Regions from separate parts of the Clostridium sp. NSJ-145 genome, predicted to be linked through region 3. Evidence: predicted binding sites of a transcription regulator. Region 3 holds the regulator's gene; each other region holds the start of a gene.
The links. The regulator Rex, encoded in region 3, represses fermentation and respiration genes when NADH is low (regulators of the CRP and FNR family bind a similar motif). The targets are predictions, from matches to a motif close to ATTGTTAANNNNTTAACAAT.
Positions count from the first base shown of each region.

Region 1: the regulator Rex is predicted to act here: its motif matches at 2,527-2,546, upstream of LQE93_RS05910 (flavocytochrome c).
Region 2: the regulator Rex is predicted to act here: its motif matches at 1,961-1,980, upstream of LQE93_RS03525 (flavocytochrome c).
Region 4: the regulator Rex is predicted to act here: its motif matches at 2,162-2,181, upstream of fucO (lactaldehyde reductase).

Region 1 covers NZ_JAJNOS010000005.1:33,938-38,198, forward strand. The annotation lists gene LQE93_RS05895 (HAMP domain-containing sensor histidine kinase) at 1-693, shown strand, start outside; gene LQE93_RS05900 (NADH peroxidase) at 1,096-1,638, shown strand; gene LQE93_RS05905 (NADH peroxidase) at 1,753-2,295, shown strand; gene LQE93_RS05910 (flavocytochrome c) at 2,598-4,261, shown strand, end outside.
Region 2 covers NZ_JAJNOS010000002.1:196,095-200,355, forward strand. The annotation lists gene LQE93_RS03525 (flavocytochrome c) at 58-1,863, opposite strand; gene LQE93_RS03530 (peptidoglycan recognition protein family protein) at 2,151-2,600, shown strand; gene rpsU (30S ribosomal protein S21) at 2,703-2,906, shown strand; gene LQE93_RS03540 (DUF1002 domain-containing protein) at 3,040-3,921, opposite strand; gene proC (pyrroline-5-carboxylate reductase) at 4,092-4,261, shown strand, end outside.
Region 3 covers NZ_JAJNOS010000008.1:126,209-130,469, forward strand. The annotation lists gene LQE93_RS08950 (manganese efflux pump MntP) at 231-797, shown strand; gene LQE93_RS08955 (redox-sensing transcriptional repressor Rex) at 982-1,641, shown strand; gene LQE93_RS08960 (short-chain-enoyl-CoA hydratase) at 2,004-2,798, shown strand; gene LQE93_RS08965 (acyl-CoA dehydrogenase) at 2,834-3,973, shown strand; gene LQE93_RS08970 (electron transfer flavoprotein subunit beta/FixA family protein) at 3,987-4,261, shown strand, end outside.
Region 4 covers NZ_JAJNOS010000002.1:234,527-238,787, forward strand. The annotation lists gene yaaA (peroxide stress protein YaaA) at 1-436, opposite strand, end outside; gene LQE93_RS03700 (clostripain-related cysteine peptidase) at 622-1,998, shown strand; gene fucO (lactaldehyde reductase) at 2,302-3,459, shown strand; gene polC (DNA polymerase III subunit alpha) at 3,735-4,261, shown strand, end outside.

The sequences.
Region 1 (4,261 bases), on a different contig from region 3:
CTTCAAAATGAAGTCAAAAGTGAAAGAATGAAAACGGAGCTTATAACTAATGTATCTCATGATTTAAAAACTCCATTAACTTCGATAATAAATTATATTGATCTTTTGAAAAGGGAAGATATAGAGCCAGAATCAGCAAGAGATTATGTTAATGTACTTGATAATAAAGCACAGCGATTAAAGGTCTTAATAGATGATTTATTTGAAGCGTCAAAAGCTGCTAGTGGAGCAATGGAACTCAATATTGAAAAGATTGAAATAGTTCAATTGCTTAAACAAGTGCTTGGTGAAAATGATGAAAGAATAAGTAATCATGGATTAAGCTTAAGAGTAAATACTCCTGAAGAAAAAGTGTTTATAAAAGGTGATGGAAAAAGATTATATAGAGTATTTGAAAACTTAATTTCTAATATAGTTAAATATTCTATGGAGAATACTAGAGTATATATAGATATTATTAAAGAAGATGAGTGTGTAAAAATAGTGATGAAAAATATTGCTGCATATGAATTGAACTTTGACGTTAATGAGATAACTGAAAGGTTTAAGAGAGCAGATGAAGCACGTACTAGTGAAGGTTCAGGTTTAGGGCTTGCTATAGCTAAGAGTATAGTGGAACTACATGGAGGAACATTTTATATAGAAGTAGATGGTGATTTGTTTAAATCCATAATAACTCTGAAATGTAGTTAAGTTTAATAAATTATATAATATTATAGGATTGAGTTAGAATGAAAAATCACTATGATATTATTAATAGATAATAATTGTTAGATAATAAAATTGGATAAAAGTACTTTAAAAAGACTACCATTAGAAATGATGGTAGTCTTTTTTATGCTTAAATGATAATATTATCAAATGATAATTAATATCAAATAATATATTGGAAAATAAGATGTTTCAATAACTGAGAGTCATTATCAACTATAAAAAATATTTAAAAAATTTCAAAAAAAGACTTGCAATTAATAATTATTATTATATAATAATAAATGTAAGGTGCATTAAGCACTGATAATAAATCGTAAGACAAAGAGTAAAAGATGTTAGAAGATAGATAATAAATGTTTGAATAAATAGGAGGATTTAATTATGAAGAAATTTGTATGTACAGTATGTGGATATGTTCATGAAGGAGATGCTGCACCAGCAGAATGTCCAGTATGTCACGTTGGAGCTGACAAATTCAAGGAACAAGGTGAAGGATTAAACTGGGCTTGTGAACACGAAATTGGAGTTGCACAAGGAAGTCCAGAAGATATAATGGCTGATTTAAGAGCAAACTTTGAAGGAGAATGTTGTGAAGTTGGTATGTACTTAGCAATGGCAAGAGTAGCGCATAGAGAAGGTTACCCAGAAATCGGTCTTTACTGGGAAAAAGCAGCTTATGAAGAAGCAGAACACGCAGCTAAGTTTGCTGAATTATTAGGAGAAGTTGTTACAAGCTCAACTAAGAAGAACTTAGAATTAAGAATAGCAGCAGAAAATGGAGCAACTGAAGGTAAATTTGATTTAGCTAAGAGAGCTAAGATTGCTAACTTAGATGCTATCCATGACACAGTTCATGAAATGGCTAAAGATGAAGCTAGACACGGAAAAGCTTTTGAAGGATTATTAAACAGATATTTTGGTTAACAAACTGTAAAAATGTTATAAAATAACCATTAATATATTTACTTTGCTAAATTATTCTATATAATTAAAATGTATAAAATAATAATTAATTGTTGAAAGATGGAGGGTTTAATTATGAAGAAATTTGTATGTACAGTATGTGGATATGTTCATGAAGGAGATGCTGCACCAGCAGAATGTCCAGTATGTCACGTTGGAGCTGACAAATTCAAGGAACAAGGTGAAGGATTAAACTGGGCTTGTGAACACGAAATCGGAGTTGCACAAGGAAGTCCAGAAGATATAATGGCTGATTTAAGAGCAAACTTTGAAGGAGAATGTTGTGAAGTAGGTATGTACTTAGCAATGTCTAGAGTAGCTCATAGAGAAGGTTACCCAGAAATCGGTCTTTACTGGGAAAAAGCAGCTTATGAAGAAGCAGAACACGCAGCTAAGTTTGCTGAATTATTAGGAGAAGTTGTTACAAGCTCAACTAAGAAGAACTTAGAATTAAGAATAGCAGCAGAAAATGGAGCAACTGAAGGTAAATTCGATTTAGCTAAGAGAGCTAAGATTGCTAACTTAGATGCTATCCATGACACAGTTCATGAAATGGCTAAAGATGAAGCTAGACACGGAAAAGCTTTCGAAGGATTATTAAACAGATACTTCGGATAATAAAAAGAAAAATCTAATAAAAAACAAAACCTATCATAAAAATATGAAATAAAAACCAGAAGATATTAATTCTTCTGGTTTTTTTGTTTATATCTAATGTTTTAAAAGGAAAAGTTTGATTATTAACTAACTTAATTAAGTGTTTCATAATGTACATAAATGTGGATTTTATATATTTAAACCAAATAAAAAAGAAAAAAATGGATTTAATAGAAAAAATAGTTGACTAAAATTGTTAAATATAATACAATAATTTCGAACTGGTTTTAGAACATGTTCTATATTTGAGGGGGGAATTACAAGTGAAAAGAAAAAAATTAAGCACTGTTATTATTAGTGCACTAATGACTTTAACTATTGCCACAGGTTTAGTTGGCTGTGGACAAAAATCAACTTCAGAAGATTCAGCTATTACTTTTAAAGCTGGTACTTATGAAGCAACAGCGAAAGGGCATAATGCAGATTTAAAATTATCTGTTACTGTCGATGAAACATCTATTAAGGAGATAAATATTTTAGAGCATAATGAATCTCCTGGAATATCAGACCCAGCGTTTGAGAAAGTTCCAAATGAAATAATTGAGACACAAAGTGTAAATGTAGATAGCGTTTCAGGGGCAACTGTTTCAAGTATGGCTATAATAACAGCTGTAACAGAAGCACTTAAGCAATCAGGAGTAGATATAGATGCTTTAAATAAGAGAGCAGAAGGAAATGCTGTCGAAGTTGAAGATATCGAAAAAACTACTGACGTTCTTGTAATCGGTGCAGGGGGAGCAGGTATGGCTGCTGCAGTTACAGCGCACCAAAATGGAGCTGAAGTATTAATAATTGAAAAAATGGGTAAAGTTGGTGGTAATACTATGATATCTGGTACTGCTTACAATGCTGTTGACCCAGTGAGACAAAAAGCACAAGGAATAGAGGACTCAGTTGAAAAGCATTATGAGCAAACTTTAGAGGGTGGAGACAATTTAGGAAATCCAGAATTAGTAAAGACACTTACTGAAAATGCTTACTCAGGAATTGAGTGGCTTGAAAGTTTAGGCATGCAATTTAAGGATGAGGTATTCACTGTTTTAGGTGGATTATGGCCAAGAGCTCATAAACCAGTTTTACCTTTAGGTACAGGATATTTTGAACAAGCATATATGCCATATTTAGAAGAAAATAATGTGGAAGTTATGCTAGAAACAAAAGCTACTGAACTTATCGTAGAAGATGGAAAAGTAGTTGGAGTTATAGCTGAAGGTTCTAAAGGAAATAAAGTAACTATAAAAGCAAATAACGGTGTAATATTAGCTACTGGCGGATTTGGTGCTAATGTTGAGATGAGACAAGAATATGATGGTATTTGGGGAACTTTAGATGAATCAATAGGTACTACTAATCATCCAGGAGCTACTGGAGATGGTGTTGTTATGGCTGAAGCTATAGGTGCTGAATTAGTGGGTATGGATAAAATTCAATTACTACCAATGGGTGATCCTGAAACAGGAAGTCTTACTGGTAATATAGAGCAAGGCGTTGAAGATCGTATATTTATTAACAAAGAAGGTAATAGATTTGTTGATGAAGGTGAACGTAGAGACGTTATGACTAAAGCTTTATTTGAGCAAACTGATGACTTTATGTGGATAGTTGTTGACCAACACTCATATCCAACAGGAGATACAAAAAATAACTTTAACGAAACTATAGATGAGTTAGTTGAAGCAGGAAGAGCTTATAAAGCTGATACTTTAGAAGAATTAGCTGAAATGATGGGTGTAGATAAAGATAACTTTATAAATGCTGTTAATAAATTTAATGAAGCTGTTGATGGAGCAGAAGATGAGTTTGGAAGAACTTTATTTGCGAATAAAATAGATACAGCACCATTCTATGCAGCAGCTAGAAAGCCAACAGTTCACCATACAATGGGTGGAGTTAAGATAAACACTAATGCTGAAGTTGTAAATACTAA
Region 2 (4,261 bases), on a different contig from region 3:
AGATAGTGAAAACACAAATCTTATACCTTTGGTAAATATAATTAATTGAAAGAATTACTATTTAGCATCTTTTATTGCTTCTGCAACAGCTGTTTTTATAGCTTCACTTGTAAGTGTAGCACCTGAAACAGATTCAACATCAGTGCTTTGAGTTTTTATAATTTCATTTGAAACTCCAGTTTCTGCACCTTCGAAGATACCAGGTGTTTCTTTATGGTCTTTAAGTTCTATTTTAACTATGTTGCCACCTTCAACAGTAACTTCAACAGTTACATCGCCACCATTACCTTTTCCAGTACCAGTGTAAACACCATCTTTGTATCCACCATCAACTTCTGGTTTAGCAGTTTCAACTTCTTTTTCTACTTTAATAGTAGCTTCTGTATTTCCACCATTATCAACAACGTATTTAGCAGAATTTTCACCAGCTATACGTCCGAATACAACTATATCAGTAACAGCGTTACCACCAAGTCTATTTGCACCATGAACTCCACCAGTAACTTCACCAGCAGCGAATAATCCTGGAATTGCAGTTCCGTCTTCTTTTAATACTTCAGTGTTAGTATTTATTTTAACTCCACCCATAGTATGATGTACGGCAGGAGCACATAATCCAGCATAATATTTAGCAGTTGTTAATGGTTCTTCCATTGATTCTCTTCCAAATTCAGCATCATTACCAGCAGCTTGATATTCAGCATAAGTATCCATAGTTTCTTTTAATGCTGTAGCATCAACACCGATTTGTTCAGCTAATCCTTCAATAGTATCAGCTTCGTATATAATTCCAGCTGAAATATACTTTTCGATAGCGCTTAATCCATCTCTAACATTTTGGTCAAACACTATATAAGATTCTTTATCAGTTTGAGCTAATATAGCTTCAGAAACAACATCACGAGTAAGCAATTCATTTACAAATCTTTTACCTTCTTTATTAATTAAGATAGCACCATTACCTCTAACAGCTTCAGTGTACATAGTTTGAGTTTCTGGATGAACTGTTGGGTGAGTTTGAATTTGTTCAATATCAACTAATTGAGCACCTAATTCTTTAGCCATAGCAATACCGTCACCAGTTGCTCCAGCGTGATTAGTAGTACCAAATCCAGCTAAGTTAGGATTGTATTCAACTACCATTTCAGCGTTTCCACCAAAACCACCAGTAGCTAAAACTACAGCTTTACAATCTATTGTAAATTCACCATCTTTATTACTTGCTTTAACACCAGCTACTTTACCATCTTCAACGATGATTTGCTCAGCTTTTGTTTCAAGTAATACAGGAATATTTAACTTGTCCAAATTTTCATTAAACATTTTTACAAGCATTGGGCCTACAGCAGCACCGCCAGTTGGTTTATGGATACGCTTTACACTTGCACCACCAAACATACCAACTTCTGAAAGATCTCCACCATTTTCATTAACCCATTTAACAGCATCAGCAGAATTTTCAGCTAATACTTTAACTAATTCAGGATCATTAAGGTTTTTTCCACCTTTCATAGTATCTTCAATCATTAATTCAACTGAATCTTCAATACCTTCAGCTGCTTGTAATTCTGTACCAGCAGCATTCATACCACCAGTAGTTCTTATAGTGTTACCACCAGTTTGAGGCATCTTTTCTAAGATTACTACGTTAGTAGCACCACTTTGAACTGCTTGCATTGCAGCCGACATACCAGCACCACCAGCACCGATAATAACAATATCCGCTGATTTGTTTTCTACTGCAGTAGTTTGATTTCCATCTTGAGTAGCATTATCTTTAGCAGAATTAGAAGCACAACCAGCAAATAAAGTAGCACTTACTAATGTTGCTAAAGCTAATGACATAACTTTTAGTTTTTTCATAAGTTCCCCCTAAAATACTAATATTTAATAATGTGACATAATTGTTAAAAAATGTCCAAAAATATAATATCACACAGGAAATATTTTGTACAGAGGGAGTGTTAAAAAATATACAAAATAAATATTGAAAGGTATTAAAGCATATATTTTTAATAATATAGATTATGTGAATTCAAATTATAAGAAAAAATTTTAAAATTAGTAGAAATATCAGTGAGGGATATATACATTTTATAGAATGAGTTCTACAGTAATAATGAATAGTTTTTATATAAAGAGGGGAAAATATGAAGATTAATAAAGGATTATTAAATATAGGAGAAAATTTAGAAGAACTAAAGGATCCACAATATATAATTATACATCACACTGAAGAAGAAGGATGGAATTTTTATGATACTAATAATTATCATATTTCGTTAGGGTGGGAATGTATAGGATATAATTATTTCATTGAAGCTGATGGGAAAATTTTTGAAGGTAGAGGAATGAAAGTTGGTGCCCATACTAAGGGGATGAATATAAAATCAATTGGTATTTGTTTAAGTGGAAATTTTGATATAGAAATTCCTAAGCAAGAACAATTAATTTCTTTAAAAAAATTGTGTACTTTTTTGATAAAAAAATATAATATATCTATAGAGAGAGTTATTGGACATAGAGAAGTTGAAAATTGCAAGAAAACTTGCCCTGGAATAAACTTTGATATGGATCAATTTAGAAAAAGCTTATTATAAAACACAATATTTACATTACTTGGAGCGTTACATAGTGTTGACAAAATCACCTTAAGTAATATATAATATACAGTGTTTTGGTAAAGCCGTAGAAATCGATATATGTTACTACGGAGGGAGGGAAAAATTGTGTCAGAAGTTAGAATAAGAGATAACGAATCATTAGAGCAAGCTTTAAGAAGATTTAAAAGAAAATGCGCTAATGCTGGAGTTTTAGCTGAAGCTAAAAAAAGAGAACACTATGAAAAACCAAGTGTTAAGAGAAAGAAAAAATCTGAAGCTGCAAGAAAAAGAAAGTTCAAGTAGTATTCATGATAAAATGTATATTAATTAATGAATATATTTCAAAGTTATAAGCCTTTTTAGTTTTTACTAAGAAGGCTTTTTTCCTATTTAAATATTATAATACAGAAAAAATCCCAGTTAGTACTGGGATTTGCTATTGAGAAGTTGTCCATTTATTAATAAAGTTTTTAAGCCAATTCCAAAGTCTTTCTAATATTCCTGACTCTTTTATTTCATTACCTAATGATTTTAGATCTTCTAGTAGCTTAGAGCTATTTTGTTTGATAGAGTCTTTAATAGAATCATAATCTATATCTAAATCATTTATTTTATTCATTAATAGAACTATTTTTTCTTTTGTTTCTTCATTAATTGTTATATCCAAGTTAGATGCAGCATCAGTTACCATTTTATTTATTTCATCAGTAGTCTTAGGAGCTTCTTCAATTACTCTAGCTTTAACTTCATTTATTAATGCTGTAGCTTCTACACTTCCTATGGAATCTGCTACATCTAAAGTTACTTCTACTTCTTCTTGAGCTACTTGCTTACCTTCAGGTTTAAGTTCTATGCCTGTTATTCTTTCAGCACCTTCAAAAATTCCAGCTAAAGCTGATTCTCCTGTTACAGGAAATGGTGCAGAAGCTATTATATCCGCATCTGTTATTCCAGAAGTTATTAATGCATTTGTTAGCATACCATCTGTAACTAATGTTAAGTTGTTAGATTTTACATTAATACCTGTCCCATTTTCGTTTATTTTAACATAAGCACTAGAATACCATCCACCTGTAAAATCTGTATAACCTAATTGTCTTGAAGCAACAGTATTATCAACATATACTGCATCAATATCACTAGGGGCATTGAAATATTCTCTAAGTGCTTCTTCTTGAGTGTGATTTAAATCTGCACCGAAACATAGAATCTCACCTTTTTGTATATTAGATTTTCTAGCTAGTGCAGGTATAGAGAAATTGAGAGTTACTAAAGCAAGCGTAGCAAGTGCTATTTTCCTCAAAAATTTATTTTTCATAATATACCTCCTTGGGTTATTAATACTATTATACACAATATAAGTATTTTATGGAGAGAGAAATTGATATATAATATAAAAATATAGTATAGAGTAATTATAGCAATTAGAAATATAGATATATAATTAAGTATATTTTAAAGAATAAATATAAGATAGGAGAAAAGTTTATGAGTAAAATAATAGGATTTATTGGAGCTGGAAATATGGGGCAGGCTATACTTGGTGGTATAGTTAAAGCCGGATTAGTAGCTTCAGAAAATATAATTATGTCAGATTTATATGAACCAAGCTTGGAAAAAGCAAAAGGCAATTATAATATAGAAATTACAACTGACAA
Region 3 (4,261 bases):
AAGGGAGTAGCATGCAAGATCATCGCATCTTGTAACAAAGTCAACATATTGATGTGAATACATCTGGCTTTGTTTTAAATTGTGAGACTTATGTATAACGAATCTGCTACGTTATACATAAGTCTCTATTTTTTTAGGAAAAATAAGATGAAACTTTAAGTAAAATAATTGATAGGTATTAATATTAATTTAAATATAAAAATATAAGAGTTTAAAATGTGGAGGAGATTATGGATTTATTAAGTTTAGTTTTTTTAGCAGTAGGGTTAGCGATGGATGCTTTTGCTGTTTCAGTAGCATTAGGTCTAAAAATTCCAGTAAAGGAGAAATGGAGAATAGCATTAAAAGCAGGATTGTTTTTTGGTATAGCACAAGGAGTTATGCCTTTAATTGGATGGATATTAGGAAATGGATTTAGTAGCTATATCGAAAAGTTTGATCATTGGATAGCATTTATTCTTTTATCTATTATCGGAGGAAAAATGATTTATGAAGCAATTCATCCTGATGAAGATGGGGATGATGAAGTAGATACTGGAATGAAAAGAATGTTTATATTAGCTATTGCAACAAGTATAGATGCATTAGCTGTAGGAGTTAGTTTTGCATTTCTAAATGTAAATATTATAACTGCTGTATTGATTATTGGAATAATAACCCTTGTAACTTCAGCTATAGGTGTTATAATAGGAAAGATATTTGGAGATTTATTTTCAGGTAAAGCTGAAATGGTTGGTGGAGTTATTCTGATATTAATAGGGGTAAAAATTTTATTAGAACACCTTGGAATATTTTAAAAAATAATATACACTATTACTTGTTTGATATACATTTAATAAAAAAATATTTACGAAAATAGCTCATCTATATTATTTTGATATATAGAATACTTGCTAAAAGTATGTTATTATATTATCAATGTATAAAAGTAGAGAAAGTGGACTTAATTAAATATAAGATACTTTAAGGAGAATTTAGATTATGGAAAGAAAAAAACACGTTTCTATGGCTGTAATTAAAAGATTACCTAAATACCATAGATATCTACAAGAGTTAATGGCAAATGATGTAGATAGAATTTCTTCAAAAGAGCTTGGGGAAAAAATAGGTTTTACAGCTTCACAAATAAGACAAGATTTAAATAATTTTGGAGATTTCGGACAACAAGGCTATGGATATAATGTAAAAGATCTTTATAACCAAATAGGATTAATATTAGGGTTAGACAGAGAATATAAAGCTTTAATAGTTGGAGCTGGTAATATAGGTCAAGCAATTGCTAACTATAGATTTTCTAAAGCAGGATTAAATATTAATGCAATTTTTGATGCAAATCCAAAATTATTAGGAATGAAGATTAGAGATATTGAGATACAAGATATTGATGAGTTAGAAAGATATGCACAAGCAAACCCAACAGACGTTGGAATTATTTGTGTACCAAGAATAAATGCCCAAAAGGTATGTGATATTCTAGTTAAATGTGGAATAAAGGGAATATGGAATTTTGCCCCTGTAGATTTAAAAGTACCAAGTGACGTAATAGTTGAAAATGTACACCTATCAGAGAGTTTATTAACTTTAATATATCTAATGCATAGCGAAGCAGCAGAACATGAACAAGATCAACAGGATGAATAGTCTTAGAAAAAGAATATTTATTTAATGAGAACATAATATATACATATATACTTTCAAAGTAGTAATAATTTACTATTTTGAAAGTATATTTTTTTATTTTTTAGGAGGATTATATTTAATTTTGATTGTGAAAAGAGCAGATAAAATTAAATATGGTAAAAAATAACTTAAATGTAAAAAGTTATTGAAAAGCTCTTTGTAAAGTAATATAATAATCACAGAAATTAAATTATTCCAATTACTATACTGAAGACGACAAGAAAGTATATTTTTTTAGCGATAATTGTTATAAAATTAACAATTGGTGATGATTTATGCTTTTTTTGATGATGAATTTTGTATAAAAGAGAGGAATGTTGAGAATGCAAGTTGATGTTGAGTTAAAAAATGTAATTTTTGAAACTGAAGGTAATTTAGCGACTATTACTATTAATAGACCAAAAGCTTTAAATGCCTTAAATTCAGACACTTTGAGAGAGTTAGACATAGTAATAGATAGCATTGAAAATAATAGTGATATTTATTGTGTAATAGTTACAGGAGCTGGTCAAAAAGCTTTCGTAGCTGGAGCTGATATTGCAGAAATGAAAGATTTAAATTCAACAGAGGCTGAGGAGTTTGGATTACTTGGTAATAAAGTATTTAGAAGATTAGAAACATTAGACAAGCCTGTAATTGCGGCTATACCTGGATTTGCTTTAGGGGGAGGTTGTGAACTTGCAATGGCATGCGATATAAGAATAGCATCAGAAAAAGCTAGGTTTGCGCAACCAGAAGCAGGACTTGGAATAACTCCAGGATTTGGTGGAACTCAAAGACTTCCAAGATTAGTTGGAGCAGGAAAAGCTAAGGAACTTATATATACATGTGCGATGATAAATGCTGAAGAAGCTTTAAGAATAGGATTAGTTAATAAAGTGGTGCCTGTAGAAAGTTTAATGGATGAAGCTAAAAAAATGGCAGGTTCAATAATTGCAAATGCACCAATAGCAGTTAAGTTATGTAAGGATGCAATAAATAGAGGAACTCAAGTAGATATAGATTCAGCTATTAAAGTTGAAGCTGAAGATTTTGGTAAGTGTTTTGATTCAGAGGATCAATTAGAAGGAATGACTGCATTTTTAGAAAAAAGAGCTAAGAACTTCCAAAATAGATAGATAAAAAGGGATGTAAGGAGTAGGAGGTAACAAATATGGAATTTGGATTGACTAAGGAACAAGAACTAGTAAAGCAAATGGTTAAAAACTTTGCTTTAAATGAAGTAAAACCTATAGCTGCTGAAGTTGATGAAACTGAAAAGTTCCCAATAGATAATGTTAAGAAAATGGGTGAGCTTGGAATGATGGGAATCCCATTTTCTAAGGAATATGGTGGAGCAGGTGGAGATGTTTTATCTTACATCTTAACGGTAGAAGAATTATCTAAGGTTTGTGCGACTACTGGGGTTATAGTTTCTGCACATACTTCATTAAGTGCTGGAGCAATAAATGATTTTGGTACAGAGGAACAAAAACAAAAATATTTAGTTCCACTTGCTAAAGGAGAAAAGATAGGTTCTTTTGGATTAACTGAGCCAGGAGCTGGGACGGATGCTGCAGGTCAACAAACAACAGCTGTATTAGAAGGAGATCATTACGTTTTAAATGGTTCAAAAATATTTATAACTAATGGAGGAGTTGCAGATATATTTGTAATTTTTGCGATGACGGATAAAAAACAAGGAACTAGAGGTATATCGGCATTTATAGTTGAAAAGTCATTCCCAGGATTCTCTATTGGTAAAGTAGAAGAGAAGCTAGGAATAAGAGGATCTTCAACTACTGAACTTATATTTGAAAATTGTATAGTTCCAAAGGAAAATTTACTTGGTAAAGAAGGAAAAGGCTTTGGTATGGCTATGAAGACTCTTGATGGAGGAAGAATAGGTATAGCAGCTCAAGCATTAGGGATAGCTGAAGGAGCTTATGAAGAAGCTATTAAATACATGAAAGAAAGAAAACAATTTGGTAGAAATTTAGGTGCTTTCCAAGGATTACAATGGATGATAGCTGAAATGGACACTAAGATTGAGGCTGCTAGACACCTTGTATATAAAGCTGCATGGCTTAAACAAAATAAATTACCTTACACAGTAGATGCTGCAAGAGCTAAATTATTTGCTGCTGAAGTTGCTATGGAAGTAACAACTAAGGCTGTTCAAATCCATGGTGGATATGGATACACTAAGGATTATCCAGTAGAAAGAATGATGAGAGATGCTAAGATAACTGAGATTTATGAAGGAACTTCAGAAGTTCAAAAGATGGTTATCTCAGGCGCAGCATTAAGATAGGGAGGTATTTTATATGAATATAGTAGTTTGTTTAAAACAAGTACCAGATACAACAGTAGTAAAAATAGATCCAGTTAAGGGAACCTTAATAAGAGAAGGTGTACCTTCAATAATAAATCCAGAAGATAAGAATGCCTTAGAAGCTGCATTACAAATAAAAGAAAAAAATGGAGCTCATATTACAGTAATAAGTATGGGACCTCCACAAGCTAAAGAAGCTTTAAGAGAAGCGTTATGTATGGGTGCTGATGAAGCTATACTTTTAACAGATAGAGCCTTTGGAGGAGC
Region 4 (4,261 bases), on a different contig from region 3:
TGTCACCCCAAAAATCGTAAAGGTCTTTAAAGTTGTTTGTTTTAAGCTTGGCCTGCATTTCTAATCTATAAGGAGTTACTCCATCAAAAGGTTTTAATACACCATAAAATCCAGAGAGTATTTTTAAATGCTTATTTATATACTCAAATTCTTTGTTGGAAAAAGAATTAGGTGACATATACTTATATTGAATACCTTCGTATGAAAGTATACAGGGGGTAAAACCTTTAGTTAAATCCATATGTAAATATCTATCATAGTTAAGTTCAGCAATTTGATCATTACAAGCTAGTAATTGTTTTAAATTTTCATAAGAAAAACTTTTTAAAGTATCATAAAGAATTTGTGTTTTATCAATAAAGCATGGTATAGAAGTTGGTGATAAATCATCATCACATATATTCATTTTTTTTGCTGGTGAAATGATAATACTAATATTTTCTTTTGTCATAAAATCATCTCCTTTTAAGTTTTTTTCAAGTATATCATATAATAAATGAATATTTTGGTACTACATATAAATATTAAACAATTTTATTATAATCAATTTTTAGAAATTATGAGATGATTTATATAAGTTATGATATAATTTTATAGTAGTTAAAATTTAAGGGGATATTTATGAAAAAGATATATAGATATATAGAAATAATAGTAATTAGTATTTTAACTGTTTTTATGTTTACTATGTGTACAAATAGTAAAAGTACATCAGAGGAAAATGCCGTTGTTCAAATAGAAGATGATGTTAATGAAATAAATGAAATTGTTGAAGTTGAAGAAAGCGTAGTTGAAAACTTAAAAAGAGATTACAGAACAAATATTAAAGGGAATAATGAAGACGTTGTTACTTTAATGATATACATGTGTGGATCAGATTTAGAATCTGAATATGGTACAGCAAGTGTTGATATAAATGAGATTTTATCTGCAGATATAAGTGAAAATGTAAATGTATTAATTCAAACAGGTGGATGTGTAGATTGGACTAATGATCAAATTAGTGAAGAAAGATCACAAATATTTTCAGTTGAAAATGGAGAGTTACAATTAGTAAATGATGATTTAGGGTTAAAGAATATGGCGGAATCAAGTACCCTAACAGAATTTATAAATTACTCTAAAGAAAGCTATCCAGCTAACAGATATGGTTTGATAATTTGGAATCATGGTTTTGGAACACTTGAAGGTTTTGGACATGATGAAAATTTTGAAAATGATAATATGGATGTTTATAGTTTAGCAAAAGCTTTGGATGACAGTAATACATATTTTGATTTTATAGGTTTTGACGCGTGTTTTATGTCTACAGTAGAGGTAGCTTATACTCTTGAACCTTTTGCAGATTATTTAATTGCATCAGCTGAAATTGAACCTTTTGCAGGGTGGTATTATACTAATTGGCTAAATCAATTATCAAATAATACATCTATAGATACAGTAGAACTTGGAAAAATAATTATCGATGATTTTGTAGAACATAACTCACGCAGGGAAGTTCCAGAAAATGCAGTATTGTCAATTACAGATTTAACTGAGATAAGAGTTACCTATAATGAAATATGTAAATTATTAAGTGAAATAAATGAAGAGTTAGAAAATGGTAGCTTTGAAAAAATATCTTTAATAAGAAGTGAAGTTGAAGCTTATGCAGAGAATTTAACAGACCATGTAGATATATTAAGATTGGCAGAGATGATAAATTTAAATTCATCACAAAAAGTAATAGATGCTATAAATAACTCAGTTAAATATACTGGAAAAACTACTACTATGGCTGAAGTAGGCGGATTATCATTGTACTTCCCTTATTATAAGATGAATTATTTTAGTAAATTTCAAGATAACTTTGAAAGTTTAAATTTAAATAAAGAGCATTTTGAATTTGTAAATAATATTACTAATGTTATAAAAGAAGGTAAGATGGAAGTTATAGGTGAAGCACGTAAATTTGAAGAAGATAAGGAAGCTGAGATTAACAGATATAATAGTCATTAAATTATAGAGTTATAATCAAGAGATATAATTTTTAGTTACAAGTGATAAGTGGCAGATTAATAGTGAAAAAATTCATTATTAACCTGCCACTTTTATTTTTATTATTAAGGGTAAATAAAGAATAATTTGAAGTTAAATTTACATGATTTATTATTTAAGAGTAATTGATATAGATTTAAAAATAATGTAATGATGAATGATAATATATTAGCTATATTGTTGTTTTGTTAAGAAAATAGATATATAATTTATATGTAAAATATTTACAAATAATAGGGCGAATAAATATGAGGAGGTTATAAAATGAAAAAGTTTGTGTTAAACGAGACAAGCTATCATGGAAGTGGTGCAATAAATGGAATAGTTGATGAGGTTAAAGCTAGAGGGTTTAAGAAAGCTTTAATAGTAACTGATTCAGATTTAGTTAGATTTAATGTTGTTAAGAAGGTAACTAACTTATTAGATAAAAATGAATTAGTTTATGATATCTATGATGAAGTAAAAGCTAATCCAAGTGTAAAAGTTGTTCAGAATGGTGTTGAAAGATTTAAGGAAAGTGGAGCAGATTATATGATAGCAATTGGGGGTGGATCTCCTCAAGATACTGCAAAAGCTATAGGGATAATAATAAATAATCCAGAATTTGCTGATGTTAAGTCTTTAGAAGGTGTAGCACCAACTCAAAATAAGAGTGTACCAGTTATAGCTGTAGCAACAACAGCGGGAACAGCAGCTGAAACTACTATAAACTATGTTATAACTGATGAAGAAAAGAGAAGAAAGTTCGTATGTGTTGACCCACATGATATACCTGTAGTTGCAGTAGTTGATCCAGATATGATGAGTAGCATGCCAAAAGGATTAACAGCAAGCACAGGATTAGATGCTTTAACTCATGCTATTGAAGGTTATACTACTTTAGGTGCATGGGAATTAGCAGATACATTAAATTTAAAGGCAATAGAAATAATAGCAAGAAGCTTAAGAGCGGCAGTTGAAAATGATCCAAAAGGAAGAGAAGATATGGCTTTAGGTCAATATATGACTGGTATGGCATTCTCAAATGTTGGATTAGGAGTTGTTCATGGTATGGCTCATCCATTAAGTGCTTTTTATGATACACCTCATGGAGTAGCAAATGCAGTGTTATTGCCATATGTAATGAGATATAACAAAGATTATACAGGAGAAAAATTTAGAGAAATAGCTAGAGTTATGAACGTAGCTGGCGTTGATGAAATGACTCAAGAAGAATATAGAGAAGCAGCTATAAATGCAGTTATTCAATTATCAAAAGATTGTAATATACCTCAAACATTAAAGGAAATTGGAGTTAAGGAAGAAGATTTAGAAGCTTTAACAGATGCTGCAATGGCTGATGTTTGTACTGGTGGAAATCCAAGACCTTGTGTAAGAGAAGAAATTTTAGAACTTTACAAAGAAGCATATAGAGGGATTTAGTTCACTGAATAGAGGTAAATTTTTAACTTCTTTAATATCTATAAGTGACTTTGTCTAGGAAAAAAGTGATTTGTTTAAATGTAAATATGTCTGTGGCAGAGATGTTGCAGACATATTTTTTGTATAAAATATGTAAAATCAAATAAAATAAAGATATTTGAGGATGTTTAAAGTTTAGCTATAAATATAGGTATGTTTACATAATTACAAATTATGGTGTATAGGTATATAATAAAATAATATGAAGAATCTTTTAAGGAAGGTTTAAGAGAAAGATGAAAAGAGTAAGTGAAATTTTTAGTGATTTTTCTGCAGATAGTAATATTATTAATGCTTTTGTAGAAAATGTTACATTAAGAAAAAAAACTAAAACCTTAGTGCTTGACATCCGTTCGGACAATTATCTTGATATAAAGGAGATAGAGGATTTTAATGATTTTTTAAAGAAGAGGTTCGGACTTAATGACTCTAAAATAGTTATAAAATACACAAAAGAGGTGGAAAAGAAACCTATAGAAGAAGAAATAAAAAATATAATGTTATTACTTTCTGTTAAGCATCCATTTTTAAGAGGAGCAATAAAGAATACAGAGTATGAGGTAAGTAATAATACAATAAATATTTATTTTAAGGTTGAGATATCACATATTTTTAGAGATTTAAATTATCATAAAGAGATTCAAGCATTTGTAAAGAATTTATATGGAAAAACTTATAATGTGAATTTTATTGATAAAGTAGACCATGAAGCTTTAATGAAGCTAAAAGAGGATGAACTTAAAAGAGAAATTACTACTATTAA